DNA from 3 places in the Shewanella sp. 10N.261.52.F9 genome. Region 3 is predicted to be linked to each of the others. Evidence: predicted binding sites of a transcription regulator. Region 3 holds the regulator's gene; each other region holds the start of a gene.
What was found. The regulator sigma-54, encoded in region 3, starts transcription at its own class of promoters, with help from an activator protein. The targets are predictions, from matches to a motif close to GTTGGCACGNNNNTNGNNT.
Positions count from the first base shown of each region.

Region 1: the regulator sigma-54 is predicted to act here: its motif matches at 3,064-3,082, upstream of glnA (glutamate--ammonia ligase).
Region 2: the regulator sigma-54 is predicted to act here: its motif matches at 3,529-3,547, upstream of AB4298_RS08645 (YggN family protein).

Region 1 is NZ_JBFRNX010000008.1:117,677-124,342, reverse strand. It holds gene AB4298_RS06345 (carbohydrate-binding family V/XII) at 1-1,343, opposite strand, end outside; gene glnA (glutamate--ammonia ligase) at 1,570-2,979, opposite strand; gene typA (translational GTPase TypA) at 3,654-5,483, shown strand; gene AB4298_RS06330 (disulfide bond formation protein B) at 6,135-6,666, shown strand, end outside.
Region 2 is NZ_JBFRNX010000012.1:200,161-206,826, reverse strand. It holds gene AB4298_RS08655 (hypothetical protein) at 1-780, opposite strand, end outside; gene AB4298_RS08650 (LysR family transcriptional regulator) at 1,372-2,313, opposite strand; gene AB4298_RS08645 (YggN family protein) at 2,656-3,471, opposite strand; gene glsB (glutaminase B) at 3,712-4,626, opposite strand; gene AB4298_RS08635 (YggL family protein) at 4,626-4,952, opposite strand; gene trmB (tRNA (guanosine(46)-N7)-methyltransferase TrmB) at 5,003-5,716, opposite strand; gene mutY (A/G-specific adenine glycosylase) at 5,967-6,666, shown strand, end outside.
Region 3 is NZ_JBFRNX010000021.1:62,919-69,584, forward strand. It holds gene AB4298_RS13525 (calcium/sodium antiporter) at 76-1,035, shown strand; gene AB4298_RS13530 (KpsF/GutQ family sugar-phosphate isomerase) at 1,082-2,059, shown strand; gene kdsC (3-deoxy-manno-octulosonate-8-phosphatase KdsC) at 2,062-2,613, shown strand; gene lptC (LPS export ABC transporter periplasmic protein LptC) at 2,610-3,167, shown strand; gene lptA (lipopolysaccharide transport periplasmic protein LptA) at 3,234-3,770, shown strand; gene lptB (LPS export ABC transporter ATP-binding protein) at 3,770-4,501, shown strand; gene AB4298_RS13555 (RNA polymerase factor sigma-54) at 4,637-6,097, shown strand; gene hpf (ribosome hibernation promoting factor) at 6,127-6,414, shown strand; gene ptsN (PTS IIA-like nitrogen regulatory protein PtsN) at 6,417-6,666, shown strand, end outside.

The DNA.
Region 1 (6,666 bases), on a different contig from region 3:
TAAGTGGTGTTATACACAGGTGAGCTTGGCGGGATTTTGGCGATTTCATCATTAGGAATGTTATCAGCAACTTGCCAAGGCCCTTTGGCATTGGATGCTGTAAACCAAACGCCGTTATCAACAGCATAATATTGGTTGTTAATTTTTAATACTTGAGTAGCAGTGTTGACTGCGTAGGCGACTTTAGTGCCGGGAATGGCATCAAACTTAGGCTCACCATCATATTGCACACTGAGCTTTGCCGCATCACGTTTAATGGCGGCAGTTTGTGGAATTTGTGCATCAAGCATAGCTTGGTCGGCTTCAGTGGTGCCTGCCACCGACACGCGTAAGCCACCGATATCTGATTCTGGCGGAATATCATTAAAGCTCGTAGGCAGTTTGTCTGCGCGGACGAAACTCCAAGGACCTGCTTCTTTTTTAGATTTAAACCAACGACCAGAGAGTAGCAGATACATTTCACCGCTTGAAGTTTCACGGATCCATGCCGTTTCAGTATTACTGACATACAGCAGCTTGCCTGCGGTTAAGCTTTTCCATTGCGGTTTACCATCGGTAGATACTAACTCTGTTGGTTTATCGACGGCAATGACAGCGGGGGCATCTGCCGTAGCTGCGTTGCCGTTGTTGGAGTCAGGGAGCATCTTAACTAAGTCTTCAGGCGGATATTCGGTCGCTTGCCATGGCCCCATAGGGTTATCAGCCGTGTACCAATACGTACCATTGCTAAGGAAGAGTTTTTTGGTTTGCTTATTACGTGCAACGGCAAAAGGGGTGTTAAGTGCGCGTTCATACGGACTATTTTCAATATCTCTAAATTGTGGCGTGCCATCAAAAGCAAGTAGTACCGCTAGCTGTTGACGAAATAAAATATCGGGGGCATCGCTTTTGATTTCCGCCAGACTTTGTTTTTCTTGTTTAGCGTTAGCAAGACTTGCAGATAAACGCTGCATAGAGATTTCAAACTGACTATTTTCAAGTTCCTTTTCAACCACTTCTGTAAATCGCTGCTCATCAGCGGGTTGAGAGTCTGGCCAGCGTACCTTGGTGACTTCAATATTGCGCACCGTAGCAACGTCTTGGTTAGTATCGATGCGGGCACTAAACCAGAAAGCACCGAAAATAGGCTCGTCTCTGTCGATTAACTCAAGTGACATCGCCGCGCGGCCTTGTAAGATATTGCCATTTAATGATTCAGGTTGTGGCTGATACACCACAATGGTGCCTTCTTTGGCGGTGACATCTTGTGGCCATTCAATGGCTTTAGCGGGCAAGATGCCGAGCGTTAATAGCAATGACAACCAAATCACAGTTTTGGTTAAGATTGAAATGCGTGCAGACATGATAGCTCCCTCTATTACAGTTAAGTACAAGCTAACATAGTTGCTTGTTTTTGCAGCACCTTTATGTCAATTGGTATTAGGTATATTTAGTTTTGTATGGCGCTGATATAACTATAGTGGGTTGAGAGAGTGTAAGAGGAATTATGATCTAATAAAAAAGCCCTAAACATTGCTGTTTAGGGCTTAAAGGCTAACCAAATGCTTGGTTAGCGGCTCAACTCAAGGATTACAAGCTGTAGTAAAGCTCGAATTCTACTGGGTGAGTTGTTTGGTTAATGCGCTCAACGTCTGCAGACTTAAGGGCGATGTAAGAATCGATAAAGTCGTTAGTGAATACGTCGCCACGAGTTAGGAACTCACGGTCAGCATCTAGACACTCAAGTGCGTTTTCTAGTGAAGTTGCAACTGTTGGGATTTCTGCAGCTTCTTCAGCTGGAAGATCGTATAGATCTTTATCCATTGCTTCACCTGGGTGGATCTTGTTTTGGATACCGTCAAGGCCTGCCATTAGCATTGCAGAGAACGCTAAGTATGGGTTAGCTACTGGGTCACCAAAACGAACTTCGATACGACGACCTTTTGCACTTGGTACCACTGGGATACGGATAGAAGCAGAGCGGTTAGCTGCTGAGTAAGCTAGCATCACTGGCGCTTCAAAGTGTGGTACAAGACGCTTGTAAGAGTTAGTTGATGGGTTAGCAAATGCGTTAATAGCACGAGCATGCTTAATTACACCACCGATGTAGAACAATGCTGTTTCACTCAATCCGCCGTATTTGTCACCAGCAAATAGGTTTACGCCGTCTTTAGCTAGAGACTGATGCACGTGCATACCGCTACCGTTGTCACCAACGATTGGCTTAGGCATGAATGTCGCGGTCTTGTTATAAGCGTGAGCAACGTTATGTACTACATACTTAAGCACCTGAACTTCATCAGCCTTAAGGGTTAGCGTATTGAAACGTGTTGCGATTTCGTTCTGACCAGCAGTCGCCACTTCGTGGTGATGCGCTTCAACAACCTGACCCATCTCTTCTAGTACTAAACACATAGCACTACGGATATCTTGTGAAGAATCAACTGGTGCTACAGGGAAGTAACCACCTTTAACCCCTGGACGGTGACCTTTGTTACCATCTTCGTAGCTGGTACCTGAATTCCAAGCTGCTTCTTCTGCGTCAACTTTGTAGAAACAACCTGACATGTCAGCACTGAACTTCACATCGTCAAATAGGAAGAATTCTGGCTCTGGACCAATCAGCACTGTGTCAGCAATACCTGTTGAACGTAAATAATCTTCTGCTTTCTTAGCAATAGAGCGTGGGTCACGGTTGTAACCTGTCATTGTGCCTGGATTTAGAATGTCACAACGGATGTTAGCTGTCGTTTCAGCAGTGAAAGGGTCAAGTACGAAACTTGCTGGATCAGGCATCAATACCATGTCTGATTCGTTAATGCCTTTCCAACCTTGGATTGAAGAACCGTCGAACATTTTACCATCTTCGAAGAAGTCAGCGTCAACTTGGTGAGTAGGAATTGAAACGTGTTGCTCTTTACCTATGGTGTCGGTAAAACGCAAATCAACAAATTTAACTTCTAGTTCTTTTAGTTGTTGTAAAACTGATTCTGCAGACATTCTCAAATCTCCGAGTAGGGTAAAGGGTTGTCCCTTTGTTTTATCTTTAAATATTTAGCGCTTAACGCGATTCTGATATTTGTATAGCGAGAGTCGTGCCAATATTATAACTTATTGAATAATAATAGTTGTTTGTTTTCGTAATAATTCAGGTTAACGCGTTTTGCACTATTTTGGTGCGCGCAATGGATCTATATGGTGCACGCGCTATTACGGTGCAGGCAGCCTGTGAACTAGATTATGGCTGGCTTGCTCTTGCGTTTTAAACGAGCGGACAGAATAGCTAAGCTAAATCGAATTTTATAGGGTGTAGCTCAAGGAAATAGCATCTGTATTTCAATAAGTGTTATTGCGATTAAAAACAGTCAACAGCGAGAGAATAAAAGGCGTAAATCTATTGGTTAATATGGCTGAAATTACTTTTAAATCGCTAAATATTGAATTTATCTAGGAAGCAGATACTAATAGTGTCACACAAGGAAAGTATAAAAAAGTGTATAAAAAGCGGGCGTTAGAGTGAAAAAAATCAATGCGAAAGAGTTATTTTTAACGATTGGTTAAAAATAATCCTGTGAGATAACGCCGAGCTAGAGTAGAATGTCACGCTTTTTATTGCAACTACTATACTAGATTGGTTTTAGTCGTTGTCAGTAACCCCCCTATATTTTATACCGATGGTAAGAGGTTTAGCCGTGTTAGAGAATTTACGTAACATCGCCATTATTGCACACGTTGACCATGGTAAGACTACCTTGGTTGATAAGATGCTGGCGCAGTCAGGAACCCTTGAGTCTCGAGGAGAAGCCACTGAGCGGGTGATGGATTCAAATGATCTTGAAAAGGAACGTGGTATCACGATTCTGGCCAAGAACACTGCCATCAAGTGGAACGATTACCGCATCAACATCGTAGACACCCCAGGTCACGCCGATTTCGGTGGTGAGGTTGAGCGTGTTCTATCTATGGTTGACTCAGTATTACTACTAGTTGACGCAGTTGATGGTCCAATGCCACAAACTCGTTTCGTAACTAAGAAAGCTTTCGCTCAAGGCCTAAAGCCAATCGTTGTTATTAACAAGATTGACCGTCCAGGCGCACGTCCAGATTGGGTTATTGACCAAGTATTTGACTTGTTCGACAACCTAGGCGCTACTGATGAGCAGCTAGATTTCCCAATCGTTTATGCTTCTGCACTAAACGGTTTTGCAACATTGGATCCAGACGAAGTTAGCGCTGACATGACGCCGCTATTCGAAACGATCGTTGAAAAAGTTTCTTCACCAGATGCTGATGCTGAAGGTGATTTCCAGATGCAAATTTCGCAAATCGACTACAACTCATACGTGGGTGTTATCGGTATTGGCCGCATCAAGCGTGGTAGTGTTAAAACTAACCAACAAGTTACAGTTCTTGGCGCTGACGGCAAGAAACGTAACGGTAAGATTGGCCAAGTATTAGGTTACATGGGTCTAGAGCGTCACGAAGTATCTGATGCTAATGCTGGTGACATCGTTGCAATTACTGGTCTTGGCCAGCTACAGATTTCTGACACCATTTGTGCCCCTACTACTGTAGAAGCACTACCAGCTCTATCTGTTGATGAACCAACTCTAACCATGACTTTCCAGGTGAACACTTCTCCGTTCGCTGGTAAAGAAGGTAAGTTCGTTACTTCACGTAACATTCTTGAGCGTCTACAACAAGAGCTAGTACACAACGTAGCACTTCGTGTTGAAGAAACTGACAGCCCAGATCGTTTCCGCGTATCAGGCCGTGGTGAACTTCACCTTTCAATCTTGATTGAAAACATGCGTCGTGAAGGTTACGAGCTAGCAGTATCTCGTCCAGAAGTTATCATCAAAGAGATTGATGGCGAGATGTGTGAGCCGTTCGAAACACTAACTGTTGACGTTCAAGAAGAACATCAAGGTGCAGTAATCGAGAAGCTTGGTACTCGTAAGGGTGACATGAAGGACATGCAGTTAGACGGTAAGGGTCGTGTACGTATCGACTTCGTTATCCCTAGCCGTGGTCTAATCGGTTTCCAAACTGAATTCATGACAGCGACTTCTGGTACTGGTCTAATTTACCATTCATTCGACCACTACGGTCCTCTGAAAGGCGGCGATATTGGTCAACGTGCACGTGGTGTATTGATCTCTAACGCAACTGGTAAGGCACTAACATTCGCACTATTCGGTCTGCAAGAGCGTGGTCGTCTGTTTATTACTCACGCTGCAGAAGTATACGAAGGTCAAGTAGTTGGTCTTCACGCACGTGCTAACGACCTTACAGTTAACTGTTTGAAAGGTAAGCAGCTAACTAACATGCGTGCATCTGGTACTGACGAAGCGCAGGTACTAACTCCGCATATCGAAATGACACTAGAGCAAGCTCTTGAGTTCATCGATGATGACGAATTAGTAGAAGTAACGCCACTGAACATCCGTGTTCGTAAGCGTTTCTTGACTGAAAACGAGCGTAAGCGTCATAACCGTAAGTAATGACCGCGTTTAGCTTCAACCTTTAATTAGGTTAAGTATTGAAAGCCCCCAACATGCAAATGTTGGGGGCTTTTTTGTTATCTGCAGTTTTGTGTGTTTAGTGGCATTGCTCACCCTATTCCCAGATCTTTGTTTTAAATCCCATTAATTCAAGCTTTTAGCCTAGAGTCACAACTCGCTTTAGAGTGTGAATCTCTACTCGCCAGTCTGCTAGCCATAAGCGCTAGCGCTCACTAATTTAGTGATAAATGAACCTGCTTAGCAAAAATCAGAATACGCTAATACTCATTTGGAGGTATGGCGGTTGCGGCACATTATTTTAGTTCGATTTACCGTAATTTAGTCTCAGCTTGAGTAACTTGCACTACAAATTACCAAGTATTACAGCGATTGCTGTCGACATTTTTAGCCGATATTTGGCTTATTGCTAAGCGCATTTTTGAATTGAGTTCTAGTGAACTCTATTGGAGAAAGTTGTGGAATTTCTACTTTTTTGCCTAATTTTTATTGCTTGTTTCTTGGTTGCCTTTAAACCTCACAAACAAAAAATGGCGCATATTTTTTTGGCTCTGAGCATTTTAATGAGCATGGGAATTTGGTTGATCGCCACTTGGGGCATGTTAGTGCCTGCTGGTAACTTGTGAGAACACTATGATGAATGAATTAACAGTAAACAGAATTATATCGTTAGCGGCATTAGCGCTAATTGCTTTACCAGTCGGTATCGCTTGTATCATCTTGGGCTTTGCCATGGGTGACACCCCTTGTATTCTTTGCTGGCAAGAGCGCACCGCGATGGTGCTGGTATCGCTAATCGCAATTTTCATCATGCGTTACGGTTTAAAGCCAAAGTATATCGGCGCACTGATTATCACTGCCGTATATGGCTTATGGGCGGGTTACCGTCATAGCTCAGCGCATATTTTGCGTGATATTGGTCAGGGCTTTGGTCCGGCGATTTTTGGCGTTCACACCTATGTATGGGTGATTGTGGTCTTTGCGATTATCTTATTGTTTGCCGGCGTATTAATGCTGCTACAAGGCGACAAGCTAGTAGAGAAGAGCGATAGCAGTGAATGGAGCCTACTGAACAAGATCACGGTCAACGTGTTCCTAGTCATTATTGGCTTCAACATCGTACAAGCCTTTACGCAAACAGGCCCATTCCCCTATATCGGTCAAA
Region 2 (6,666 bases), on a different contig from region 3:
ACCGCGCTTTTTATCCATAAAAAAGGTATTACGCACAGAGATATCTTCCGGTGCAGGCTTACCTTGAAGGTGATATATCTGAGTCTCAGCTATGATTGGATTAAAACTGACGAGTTGATGCGTTCTACGCTTTTCACGCTGATAGAACACAAACTCTGTACCTTGGACGCACACCATACTGCCAGCAGTAAACTTAAATGGTATGTCATAGCTGCATATATTCGTTTCATTCAACTGAAGGTGGCTACCATTACTCAGTGCATTAGCTGTTATATCAACACAATACAAAGAGCTTGCACTGCGTCGTCCACCTTTAGGCGCCCCCGCTATCCATAATTTACCATTGCTGATACAGGCATCCTTGGTTGGATATAGACCGAGTGATGCGATGGCAGAGAGACTCTGTTTACTCGGTTCCGCAGCATTAAATCTCGAGCTAAAAATCCGCCCTGTTGAGTCAACAGCGATAAACTGCTGGTTATCAAGCCACTCGGCAATCAATAGCTCACAGTTTTGAGTTTCAAGCAGTTCAAACTGACTAATAACGTCAGTATTAAAACCGGTACGCTTAATTACTTGTAACTGTATAAGCCCATCATAAAACAAACCGTGGTGCTGAAACGAATATTCGTTAGAGGCTAAACAAGTGCTAAGCGTCTCTGTAGAAGCAGTATCTTTATTTTCTATAAGCTCAATATCTAAAAGTTCAGTTTCAACATCAGAGCTTTTAGTTACAGAGCCTAAAATACGAGGGAAAAATGTCTTAATAAATTTATTCAATGTAATACTCGTCTCATAAAATAAATGACTTTACGCCATACATGTCACTATTGCTGAAGATAAGTAAGCAGCTTAAAGCTATAAAGCCAACACTTTCAAGTGCTTTATGATGCAAGTAGCTCGTCACTCGCTATCTTTCTTTTACGATAAGAAATTATGAAACTATTTGAAGTAACAGAAATAGAAAGGAAAGCTAGAGTTTTAATAAAGCCTAGAAAGAAAAATACCCCGGTTAAAGCCGGGGTAAACCAAAATTAGGATGATGGTTTTAAGGCTGACATTGTTTTAGTTCGTAAACTTCTGTCAACATTGAAACAAAACTGCTTTTAGCTGCTCTGTATATCACAACAAAGAGGGGTCATTCTCAACTGCAGTATAGGGCTCAGAGCTTTTGAATCAACTGACTGCAATTGTATTAAAATGAGAACAAACTTCAACCAAAATGATTTCAACTTGTTTAGCCAAGCCTAAATTCAGCTTAACTAAACAAGCCACACAACACGCATAAAACACTGAAATAAAAGATAATAAGCAACCTCTACATTAGAGGTGGTTCACACTGTTCATTAATTAGAACAATGTTTCCCCAATTTACTTACGTTTTGCATACAATTCTTTAAGCGGTGTGTCCCAATATGGAGGCGTGCCGATATGATCCTTAATAAAATCAATAAAAGCGCTTACCTTTGGCGCTAAATGTTTACGTCTTGGATAAACAGCTTGTAACGGTAAGTGATGCGTTAACTGCCAGTCTTCTAGAATAGGGACTAAGGTACCTTTTTCAAGCTCATCTTCAAGTAAGTAACTAGCAAGATAAACCACACCTAAACCACTTACCGCTGCAGACTTTAATGCTGGTGCATTATCGACTCTAAAATTACCTGTTACACCAATTTCACAGTAATCATCACCTTGTTTAAACTGCCAAATACTGTGCTCATGCCATTCGCCTTGATATACCAAACAATTATGATCAACTAACTGTTCAGGACGATTGGGTACACCATGTTTTTCAACATAAGAAGGTGATGCTGCCAGTAGGAATTGGCACTTCATTAATGGCCGTGCCACCATACCAAGCGGTAGCTGCTCAGACATAGTCAATAGCAAGTCTAAACCTTCGCTGACGACATCAACTTTATGGTCAAGAAGGCTAACTTGTAATTCAAGTTCAGGGTGTTTTGCCATAAATTCAGGCAAGGCAGGTATTATATGCATGGTACCGAAAGATTGAGAAATACCCACTTTCAATACACCACGAGTTGCATCATTAAGATTATGAACACTAGCAACAGCTTGGTCAGCATCTCTTAATAGCTCTTCACCTTGGGCATATAACAGCTGACCGGCTTCGGTCAAACTTAGACTTCTGGTGGTACGCTGTATTAACTGAACACCCAGTTTGTGTTCCAAGTCGGCAACTTGAGTACTAACTTTAGACTTAGATATGCCTAACTTTCTCGCTGCAGAGCTAAAACTGCCTGCTCGTGCCACATGGGTGAAAATTGCGATTGGTTCTAAAAGTTCTAACATGTAAATCGCCTTAAGGTGTTTACGACAGTAATAGTACTTCCATCGCTAAGACATGAAGTTTCATTTATAAAAACAATATCTTAAGTGAATATATGTACGCTAGAGTAGGATTTTTATTATGAAACCAATTATTGGTTTTTGCTTTTATTTTTAGAAGTATACCAAAAATTCCCCATAACTCATCAAATATGTCATTTTGGGGTTATTACAAGACGATGTTTCAGTGTTGAAATTCAAAAGGTTTTAAAATAGAAAAGCCCCTGCACAAAGGAAGGATGCAGGGGGTGTTGCAAGGCTGTCAAAGGCAACAGGTTAGTCCAGTAAGATTTACTTAAGTACGGTTTACTCTAGTAAAGTCCCGTTCGTTTGCTCCACCAAGGGATAGCTTGCCAATTCAGGGATAGCTGTACGAAGCTGCTTTTCCAATACCACTAAAGACTTAAAGTTTTGACATAGCTTTTCACTACGCGCTTCAATATCATCAGCTTGCTGCTCGATCTGCAGCTCTATTTCTTCGCCAATAGAATCCATTTTTACTGAGAAAGACTGCATTTTTTGCTCAAATGAGTCGCCGTCGCCAGACATCATTTGCGCGCCTAGAGACATCATCATGCTTCCCAAAGAGTTTTGAACTAGCTGTTCCATCTCTTGTTCAAACTCTTCCCCAAAAGCATCTTCTAAAGAAGACTCTGTCGCACCTAGATAAAAAGTATCTCCTTGCTGATAAGCAACCTCTTCAATGCGCTCCTCAAGACCAGCCATCATCTCATCAATTTGCGCCCCAGCACTATCACCAAGAAGCGGAGTAAGCGCTAGACTTACCGCTGTTGAAGCTATTGACACCGCATCATTCACTAACGTAATAACTTCTGGTACTTGCGAAGAAACCTCATGCGAATATTGTTCGACTAAAGCTTGTTGCTGGCTACTAAGTGCAACCTGCTTGCCATTAACAAATAGTTTGTCCATTTCGATACGATATTTTTCATCACCAGTTTCGCTAACAACCAGCTTTTTAGGCTCAACAGTTATATCGTAATTAAGCATGACTTCGCATTCATTATTGACGTCATGCTCACTGTGAGCTGCCACAGTCTGTAAGCTAGACGCTGATAACAATACGGCAGTGATCCCGACTGAGGTAAGTAGTTTTTTCATTGCATTAATCCCTTATCGCTTAGTATCTAAATGATTTATTCAATCTTGACTAGGATAAAGCACAGAGCATGCCAAAATAGCTAAAGCTATGTTTTTAAATGCATTGATAGATATTGCAACTTGAGGTTGTTGATTTTGAATAATCGAATGGATGATATATTTAGCCAATTAAACTAACAATTGGCTAAATATCAAAACTTACTGATATTGCGGTTTTTCTATATCGAGCTGACACTCGATTTAAAATATTGACCGACCTAAAGTCTGGCTCAATGCTTCGAGCATTGCAGTACCAGCTAAGGAGTTACCGTTTGCATCTAACTCTGGAGACCATACGCAAACCGACATATCACCGGGGATTACAGCAATTATGCCGCCACCAACACCACTTTTACCTGGCATACCAACACGATAAGCAAACTCACCAGCGCCATCGTATAGACCCGAGGTAGCCAATAAAGCATTTAATTGCCTATTTTGCACCGGACTAACCAACTGTTTTCCAGCAAGGCTCTTACCTGAATTAGCAAGGTAAAACATGGCACGAGATAGATCTGCGCAACTCATACGTAATGAGCAGTAGTGAAAATAGCTATGCAGTACAGTATCGACATCATTATTAAAGTTGCCAAATGACTTCATCAAATAAGCAATAGCCGCGTTACGTGCACTGTGTTGATATTCAGATGCCGCTACAACTTTGTCGTAACCGACCCGATGATTTTCACTTAAACCCCGCACAATTTCGAGCATACGGTGTTTAGGCGCGCCAAGCCGACTTTGCAGTAAATCTGCAATGACTAAAGCACCCGCATTAATAAATGGATTTCGCGGTAAACCTTTTTCTAGCTCAACCTGCACCAGAGAATTAAATGAGTGACCCGAGGGTTCTTTACCCACACGTGACCAAATTTCATCTTCTTCATACAACATTAGCGCTAAAGTAAGGCTAAAAACCTTAGAGATACTCTGAATAGAAAAGGGCTCGAGATAATCTCCAGCCCCTATAGTGACACCATCAGCGGTTGTCACTGCAATACCCAGTTTATTAGCATCAACCTCGGCAAGTGCAGGAATATAATCCGCCACTTTACCTTGGCCTAAAAGAGGTCGAACTTTTTCGACGACCTCTTCGAGTAATGCCAATTCAGGCATTAACCCCACCAAATATCATAAAGCTCGCCAATCTCGAGATCCGATACTGGTTGTGCGTCAAAGAATGCTTTAACGGCAGCGCGGTTTTCTTCAGTACACTTACCAATACCTTGAGTAGCAATAATACCTTCCCACTCTTTATGACCACCGCCGTGGTAACCAAGGTCTGCAGGTTCAATCACTTCGTCGATAAACTGATCAACGATTGCATCAATTTGCTCTTCTGTTACTGATTCATTAAATGTCCAGTTAACGTCAAATCCAAACTCTTGGAACTCATCTACGCGTAATTTTTTACGTAAGCGACGGCTACGGTTTGCTGCCATGGTTGTTCTCCTAGATAACTTATTTTTAAAGTATATGTTTTTTGGGGCGATTAAACGCGCTCAAACATAAGATCCCAAACACCATGACCTAAACGGTGGCCACGCGCTTCGAATTTAGTTAGTGGACGATGATCTGGACGCTCAACAACGTCACCTGTAGCAGACTGGTTTTTATAACCAGGTGCTGCAGTCATCACTTCCAGCATATGTTCACTGTAGTTTTCCCAATCAGTTGCCAAATGGAATACACCGCCAACCTTAAGTTTACTGCGGATCAGTTCAGCAAAAGGCGCTTGAACGATGCGACGCTTATGATGACGCTTTTTATGCCAAGGATCTGGGAAGAAAAGTTGCACACGAGACAAGCTACCTTCGGCAATGCTGTTCTCTAGCACTTCAATTGCATCATGGTGATAAACACGTAAGTTCGTTACACCAGCTTCTGCAGCTTCAGCTAAACACGCACCAACACCAGGTTTATGCACTTCAATACCAATGAAGTTAAGCTCTGGAGAGGCTTTTGCCATTTCAACTAATGACGCGCCCATACCAAAACCAATTTCTAAAACGGTATCAGCTTCACGGCCAAATACTTCAACTAGGTCGATAGCTTCTGGAGTGTAGTCAAGACCAATTAGCGGCCACTGCTGCTCCATTGCTTGAGCTTGACCTTTAGTTAGGCGGCCCTCTCTCAACACAAAGCTTCTGACTTTGCGAAGGTATTTACCTTCTTCATTGAATTCAGCGGTTGTTACGTCGCTCATTTTCGCCCTCACTTAAGGCTGCGCTAGCATTAGACAGCTATTATTTAAAAAAGAAAGGCATTATCCAAAGTTAAACCTTCAGTGCAAGCCTTATTGTGGCAAAATTATACCAAGAATCTCAGTTTGTGCGAACAGTGGCTTTAGTTTGCCATTAAATCAATAGAATTGTGCCTATCTTTAATTGACTTTGTCACGGATAAACCTAGGTCAGTGCCTTGTTTAAAGCTTTGCCTAAAGTTACACTGCGCCGATGAAAACTACCGCAGCTTTTTCAACTCGAATTATCGAATGGTACGACAACTTTGGTCGTAAACAACTCCCTTGGCAACAAAACAAAACCCCATATAAAGTATGGATTTCAGAGATCATGCTACAACAAACGCAAGTAGCGACTGTTATCCCCTATTTTGAAAAGTTTATTGCCCGCTTTCCTGATATCGAAACCTTGGCCAAAGCAGATCAAGATGAAGTCCTGCATTATTGGACAGGACTAGGTTACTATGCCCGTGCACGTAACTTACATAAAGCAGCGCAAATCATGCAGTCAGAGTTTGACGGTAAATTCCCAACTGACTTTGACCATGTATTAGCTCTACCAGGGATTGGGCGCTCAACCGCTGGTGCGGTGTTGTCTTTATCGCTTGGGCTTAACTTTCCAATTTTAGATGGCAATGTAAAGCGAGTCTTAGCCCGTCATGGTGCTATTGAAGGTTGGCCAGGTAAAAAGCCTGTTGAACAGCAACTTTGGCATCTAACCGAAGCTTTTACTCCGGCAAAAGATATTCAAAAGTATAATCAGGCTATGATGGATATTGGTGCAACAGTTTGTACCCGTTCCAAACCCAACTGCCCACTCTGCCCCGTTGCTATTGACTGCAAAGCCCAATTAAGTGGGCGCCAAAGTGAATTTCCTGGCAAAAAACCAAAGAAAACGATTCCAGAGAAGTCTG
Region 3 (6,666 bases):
ATCTCACCGCAATACTTTCATTTTTGTTCAATTCCAGCGAAAATACGCCGTTATACCCACAAATACTAAGAATCGATGTTATTTAATATTTTCATGCTGATCGCAGGCTTAGGCGCCCTAGTCTGGAGTGCTGATAAGTTTGTTTTTGGCGCAGCTGCTTTTGCTCGCAACCTAGGGTTGCCGCCAATGTTAATTGGTTTGACGATTGTCGCTATGGGCAGCTCTGCCCCTGAAATGTTTGTTGCTGCAACCGCATCACTTGAAGGCATGACTGACACTGCGATTGGAAATGTCCTTGGCTCTAACATCGCCAACATTACCTTGATTTTGGGTATTACTGCATTACTTGGTGCTATTTCAGTGAGCTCGCAAACGCTGAAACGTGAAATCCCAATGATGCTAATTGCCACCTTAATTGTAGGTTACTTCCTTTACGATGGTTTCTTAACGCGTATTGAAGGTATTAGCTTATTGGTGCTATTTATTGGCTTAATGGGTTACCTTATTTGGCATGGCCTACACAGTAAAAACCGTGACGCTCTTGCTGAGGAAGCTGAAAGCGAAATACCAGCAGATGTGCCAACGGCAAAAGCAATTTTATGGCTAGTTGTTGGCATGGTATTGTTGCCATTATCGGCAGACTGGATGGTGCAAGGCGCAGTGGGTATCGCTAAAGCTTATCACCTATCAGACTTAGTGATTGGTTTAACCATTATCGCTGTGGGAACCAGTCTCCCCGAACTTGCAGCCTGTGTTGCCGGAGTCTTAAAAAAAGAAGACGACCTTGCTATAGGTAACATAGTTGGTTCAAACTTATTCAATATTTTAGCTGTACTTGCTATACCTGGCATAATCGCCCCTGGGGCAGTAGACGCCGCTGCGAGTACTCGAGATTTTTACATGGTGCTAGCCACAAGTAGTGCGCTGGCAATACTGATCTTATTATCTGGCCGTGCTAGACAATTAAAGCCTTGGCACGGCGTAGTATTACTTATAACGTTTATCGCATACCAAGCATTACTTTTCCTATCTTAGCCATGGGTGCGGTACGTTAAGCTGAAATTTAAAGAGAGACTAAGAAATGGTAGATGAAAATCAACTACGCCAATGGGGTACTAAGGTTATCGATATCGAGAAACAAGCTCTTGATAACCTTTATCAGTACGTAGACTCTTCTGAATTTGCCCAAGCTTGCCAATTAATATTGCAATGCACAGGCAAAGTTATCGTGATGGGCATGGGTAAATCAGGCCATATTGGTAATAAGATTTCAGCCACTCTTGCGAGTACAGGTACGCCTGCATTTTTCGTTCACCCTGGTGAAGCTAGCCACGGTGATTTAGGCGTATTAAGTGAAAACGATATCGTTCTCGCAATATCTAATTCGGGCGAATCGAGTGAAATCCTAACCCTAATGCCTGTTATTAAGCGTATGGGATTACCGATGATTTCGGTAACCGGCAAGCCAGATTCGAATATGGCAAAATTGGCACAATTACACCTTTGTATTGAAGTACCAGAAGAGGCTTGCCCCCTTGGACTTGCGCCAACATCTAGCACAACAGCAACGCTAGTGATGGGTGACGCTCTAGCAGTGGCATTGTTGCAAGCTCGCGGCTTTACCCAAGATGATTTTGCGCTATCTCATCCGGGTGGAAGCTTAGGTCGTAAACTGCTGTTAAAGGTTAGCGACGTAATGCACAAAGGTGACGAGCTACCAAGCGTTAGAGATGATATCTGTATTACAGATGCTCTATACGAAATATCTAAAAAAGGCTTAGGTATGACTGCTGTTGTCGATAACAACAATACCTTAGTGGGTATATTTACCGATGGCGATTTACGCCGTGTTATCGATGCTGATGTCAACTTAAGAACCACGTCCATTGCAGATGTGATGACAAAAGGCTGCGTAACAATTACTGACAATGTATTGGCCGCAGAAGCACTGAAAGTGATGGATACTAAAAGCATCAATGGCCTTGTTGTGATCAACGAAAAACAACAACCTGTCGGCGCATTAAACATGCTAGATATGGTTAAAGCAGGAGTTATCTAAAGATGGCAAAACAAGGTTTTTATGGTCCTGTCAGCGATGATATCTGGCTTGCGGCAAGCAAAATCAAACTACTCATCTGTGATGTTGATGGTGTGTTTTCTGATGGCTTAGTCTATATGAGCAACAGTGGCGAAGAGCTTAAAACCTTTCACACTCGTGACGGCTATGGCGTGCGATCTGTGCTGTCCAGCGGCATTCAAGTTGCCATCATCACTGGCCGTAAATCACAAATTGTTGAAGATAGATTTACCGCTCTTGGCGTAACACACATATATCAAGGCGTGGATGATAAGTTAAGCCCTTATCATGAATTACTATCGCTTTATAACGTAAGCCCTGAAGAAGTGGCTTACATTGGCGACGACATGGTAGATCTTCCTGTAATGCAACAAGTAGGTTTATCTGTATGTGTTGCAGACGGCCATCCGTATGTAAAGCAACATGCCAAAATGACCACTCAAATTAAAGGCGGACATGGCGCATTACGTGAACTCACAGACTTACTACTCTTAAGCCAAGACAAGTTTGAATCGGCCCACGGGATGAGTATATGAACCGCGTTACCCTAGCGATTATCTTGTTTTTTGGCACAGCACTACTGCTTTACTGGCAAGTGCAGTCTAAAAAAAGCGAGCAACAGCTAGATATTGATGTCAGTCAACGTCCTGACTACATTATTGATGATCTTCGTAGTATCGAATACAACGAATTAGGACTGATCAATAGCGAAGTAACCGCCAAGCATATGGAGCATTTCGATAGTGTCAGCATGACTTATTTTACCGAACCTGTTTATCTTATTTATCCTGATGATGGCCAAGCTCAATGGCAGCTCAAAGGTACTCAAGGTAGCCTAAATAAAGTGACTGGTAAGGTAACTTTAGAAAACAATGTTATTATCGACTCTATTAGTCCAGAAGAGCCTATCCAGACGTTAACAACTGATTATCTAGAGCTTGATCTCAATACTATGATCATGACCTCTGACGATATGATCCACGTCACTGGCAACGAATTTGTTATTCAAGGAATGGGGCTATATGCCGACTTGAATGCCCAGAGCGTAAAACTTGTTAGCCAAGTAGAAGGGATCTACGAAGCTAAGTAATACGCCAATATTGAACAACACTTGGGCTGCATCAGCAATACGCTATAGCCGAGTATGAAGGACATTATGAAATACAATCAATCTATCCTTGCAGGCCTATTTTGTCTGTTAAGTTTTAACACTATTGCTAAGGTCGATGATCTGCAGCAAGAAGTAAAAATCGCCGCGGCGAGCCAAGAAGCTGATATAAAAAATAACCAAGTTATTTTCTTCGGCCCAGTAGAAGTTACACAAGGCTCTATTAAGATGAAAGCCGACGAGCTACGTGTATTCTCGAAAGAAGATAAAAGCGGTAAAACATTAGTCGCTACAGGCGCGCCAGCAACTTATACCCAAACTATGGATGATGGCCGTCCTGCAACAGCTAGCGCCAAAGAAATCCGTTATGAATTAGCCACACGCACACTGACTTTAGTGGGTGAGGCAACACTAGAGCAAGACGGCAGCCAAGTTACAGGTAACCGCATCAAGTATAATATCAGTAAGCAGCAACTAATCGCAGAAAGTACTGGCCAAGGAGATGACAGAGTTATCACCATTATTCAGCCTGAAACCTATCAGGAAGAAAAGCCTGAAGCACCAGTACAACAGCAGGAACAATAATGAGCCAAATCACCTTAAAAGCAGCCAATCTAGCTAAAAGCTATAAGAGCCGTGCTGTTGTGCAGGATGTTAGCTTAACCGTAAAAACGGGCCAAATTGTTGGCTTACTTGGACCAAATGGTGCGGGTAAAACAACCACTTTCTATATGGTTGTTGGTCTGGTTCAAAGCGATAAAGGTAAGATTTTTATCGACGATGACGATCTTACTTTAGACCCAATGCACTTACGTGCTCGTAAAGGTATTGGCTACTTACCGCAAGAAGCGAGTATTTTCAGAAAACTGTCTGTACGTGACAACATTATGGCGGTGCTACAAACCCGCAGTGACATCAATAATGAACAACGTGAAGAACAACTCGAACATCTGTTAGAAGAGTTCCATATTACTCACATTCGCGATAGCCAAGGTATGGCACTATCAGGCGGTGAACGACGCCGTGTTGAAATTGCCAGAGCATTAGCAGCCAACCCCAAATTCATCCTATTAGATGAACCTTTTGCCGGTGTTGACCCTATTTCTGTAATTGATATTAAAAAGATTATTGAACAGCTCAAAAACCGCGGTTTAGGCGTACTAATTACCGACCACAATGTGCGTGAAACACTCGATGTTTGTGAGCATGCGTATATCGTGAGTCACGGAAATCTTATTGCCGAAGGTACACCTGCTGAAATCTTAGACAACCAGCAAGTTCGAGCAGTGTACTTAGGTGAACAATTCAGGCTATAGTTAATTCACCATTTGGAAGTTAAAAACTTAATACGGAATACAATTCCAAATAAAATCAATGTATTGAGTTTTTAAGCTTTCTTCGCCAATCAGCGAGCTTTAACGTTTAACTACAGTGTAGGGAATAGCGGTACGATGAAAGCGTCACTCCAGCTCAAAATGGGTCAACAGCTCACCATGACTCCTCAATTGCAACAGGCTATTCGCCTATTGCAACTATCTTCTTTAGAGCTGCAACAAGAGATCCAACAAGCATTAGAATCTAACCCACTACTCGAGTTAGACGAAGAGCAATCAGATGGCGACATGGATAATAGTGACGACCCATCTTCAAACGATTCTAATAGCCTAGAGCGCGACAGCGCTACGGTTGAAACCTCTGATGCATTAACCCAAGATTCCATGCCAGATGACCTGCCAATGGATACAACATGGGACGAAGTCTACACCGTATCGTCTAACTCCAGCTCAGGCGTTAGTCGCGAAGATGATATGCCCTTTCAAGGTGAAACCAGCGAAGGCTTGTACGAACACCTTGAATGGCAAAAAAACCTCACACCGTTTTCTGATAACGATCTTGCAATCGCCACTGCTATTATCGACGCTATTGATGAGCGCGGCTACTTAACCCAAAGCTGTGAAGATATCTTAGAGGCGATGGGCGACCCTGAAACTGAACTAGATGAAGTTGAAGCCGTATTAAAACGAGTACAACACTTTGATCCTATTGGAGTTGCAGCGCGTAATCTGAGTGAGTGTTTGCTGATCCAATTAGCGCAATATGCGGCAGATACCCCGCATATCGACAACGCAAAATTACTTATCAAAGACTATTTAGACTTAATTGCTGGTAGAGATTTCAGGCAATTAATGCGCAAAACAAAGCTTAAAGAAGATGATCTTCGCGAAGCAATTACACTGATCCAAACCCTAAACCCAAGGCCTGGGCTGGCGATTGCGCGCAGTAAAGACGAATATGTTATTCCTGATGTCTCGGTTAGCAAGAAAAAAGGTCGCTGGGTTGTTGAGCTAAACCCTGATTACATGCCTAAAATTAACGTAAACCAACATTATGCCTCGATGGCGCGTAGTACGACTAATCAGGCAGACGGACAGTTTATTCGAGGACATCTGCAAGAAGCAAAGTGGTTTATCAAAAGCCTTGAAAGCCGTAACGACACTTTATTAAAAGTGACTAACTGTATCGTTAAGTTCCAGCAAGGATTTTTCGAATACGGCGAAGAAGCCATGAAACCCATGGTGTTAAATGATATCGCGGAAGCGGTTGAAATGCATGAATCAACCATTTCACGAGTAACCACACAGAAATATATGCATACCCCACGAGGTATCTTTGAACTGAAATATTTCTTCTCTAGCCACGTCGGTACTGACGATGGCGGAGAATGTTCATCGACAGCAATTAGAGCGTTTATTAAGAAGTTAGTCGCAGCTGAAAACCAAAAGAAACCATTAAGCGACAGCAAAATGGCTCAACTTTTGGCAGAACAAGGGATTAAAGTTGCTAGACGTACGATCGCAAAATATCGAGAAGCGATGCTGATCCCCCCCTCAAACCAACGTAAGAGTTTATAACTCAAATTAGGCACTTGGAGGATCGATATATGCAAATCAACCTGACAGGACATCACATCGAAATTACTGAATCTTTGCGCGGCTACGTGCAAGAAAAATTCACAAAGCTTGAACGACATTTCGATCAGATCAATAATGTGCACGTTATTTTGAATGTACAAAAAATGCAGCAGATTGCCGAAGCAAAAATCCACCTGAAAAAAGGGGAAGTATTTGCCACTTCGGAGCATGCAGATATGTATGCTGCAATAGACTCCCTGATAGATAAGCTAGATCGTCAGGTTCTTAAACACAAAGAGAAGCTAACTAAACACTAACGATGGAACTAAGTACCATCCTGCAGCCGGAGTGCACTACCTGCGCCACTCCGGGCAGTAAGAAAAAGGTACTGGAGTTAATCAGTGATATTGCCGCTGTCCAGTACCCTACCCTGTCTTCACAAGAGATCTTTGAAAGTCTATTGGCGAGAGAGAAAATGGGTAGCACGGGTATAGGTAACGGTATAGCGATCCCTCACGGAAGGCTGGCTAATATCGAGCGACCTGTGGCGGTCTTAGTCAAATGCGAAG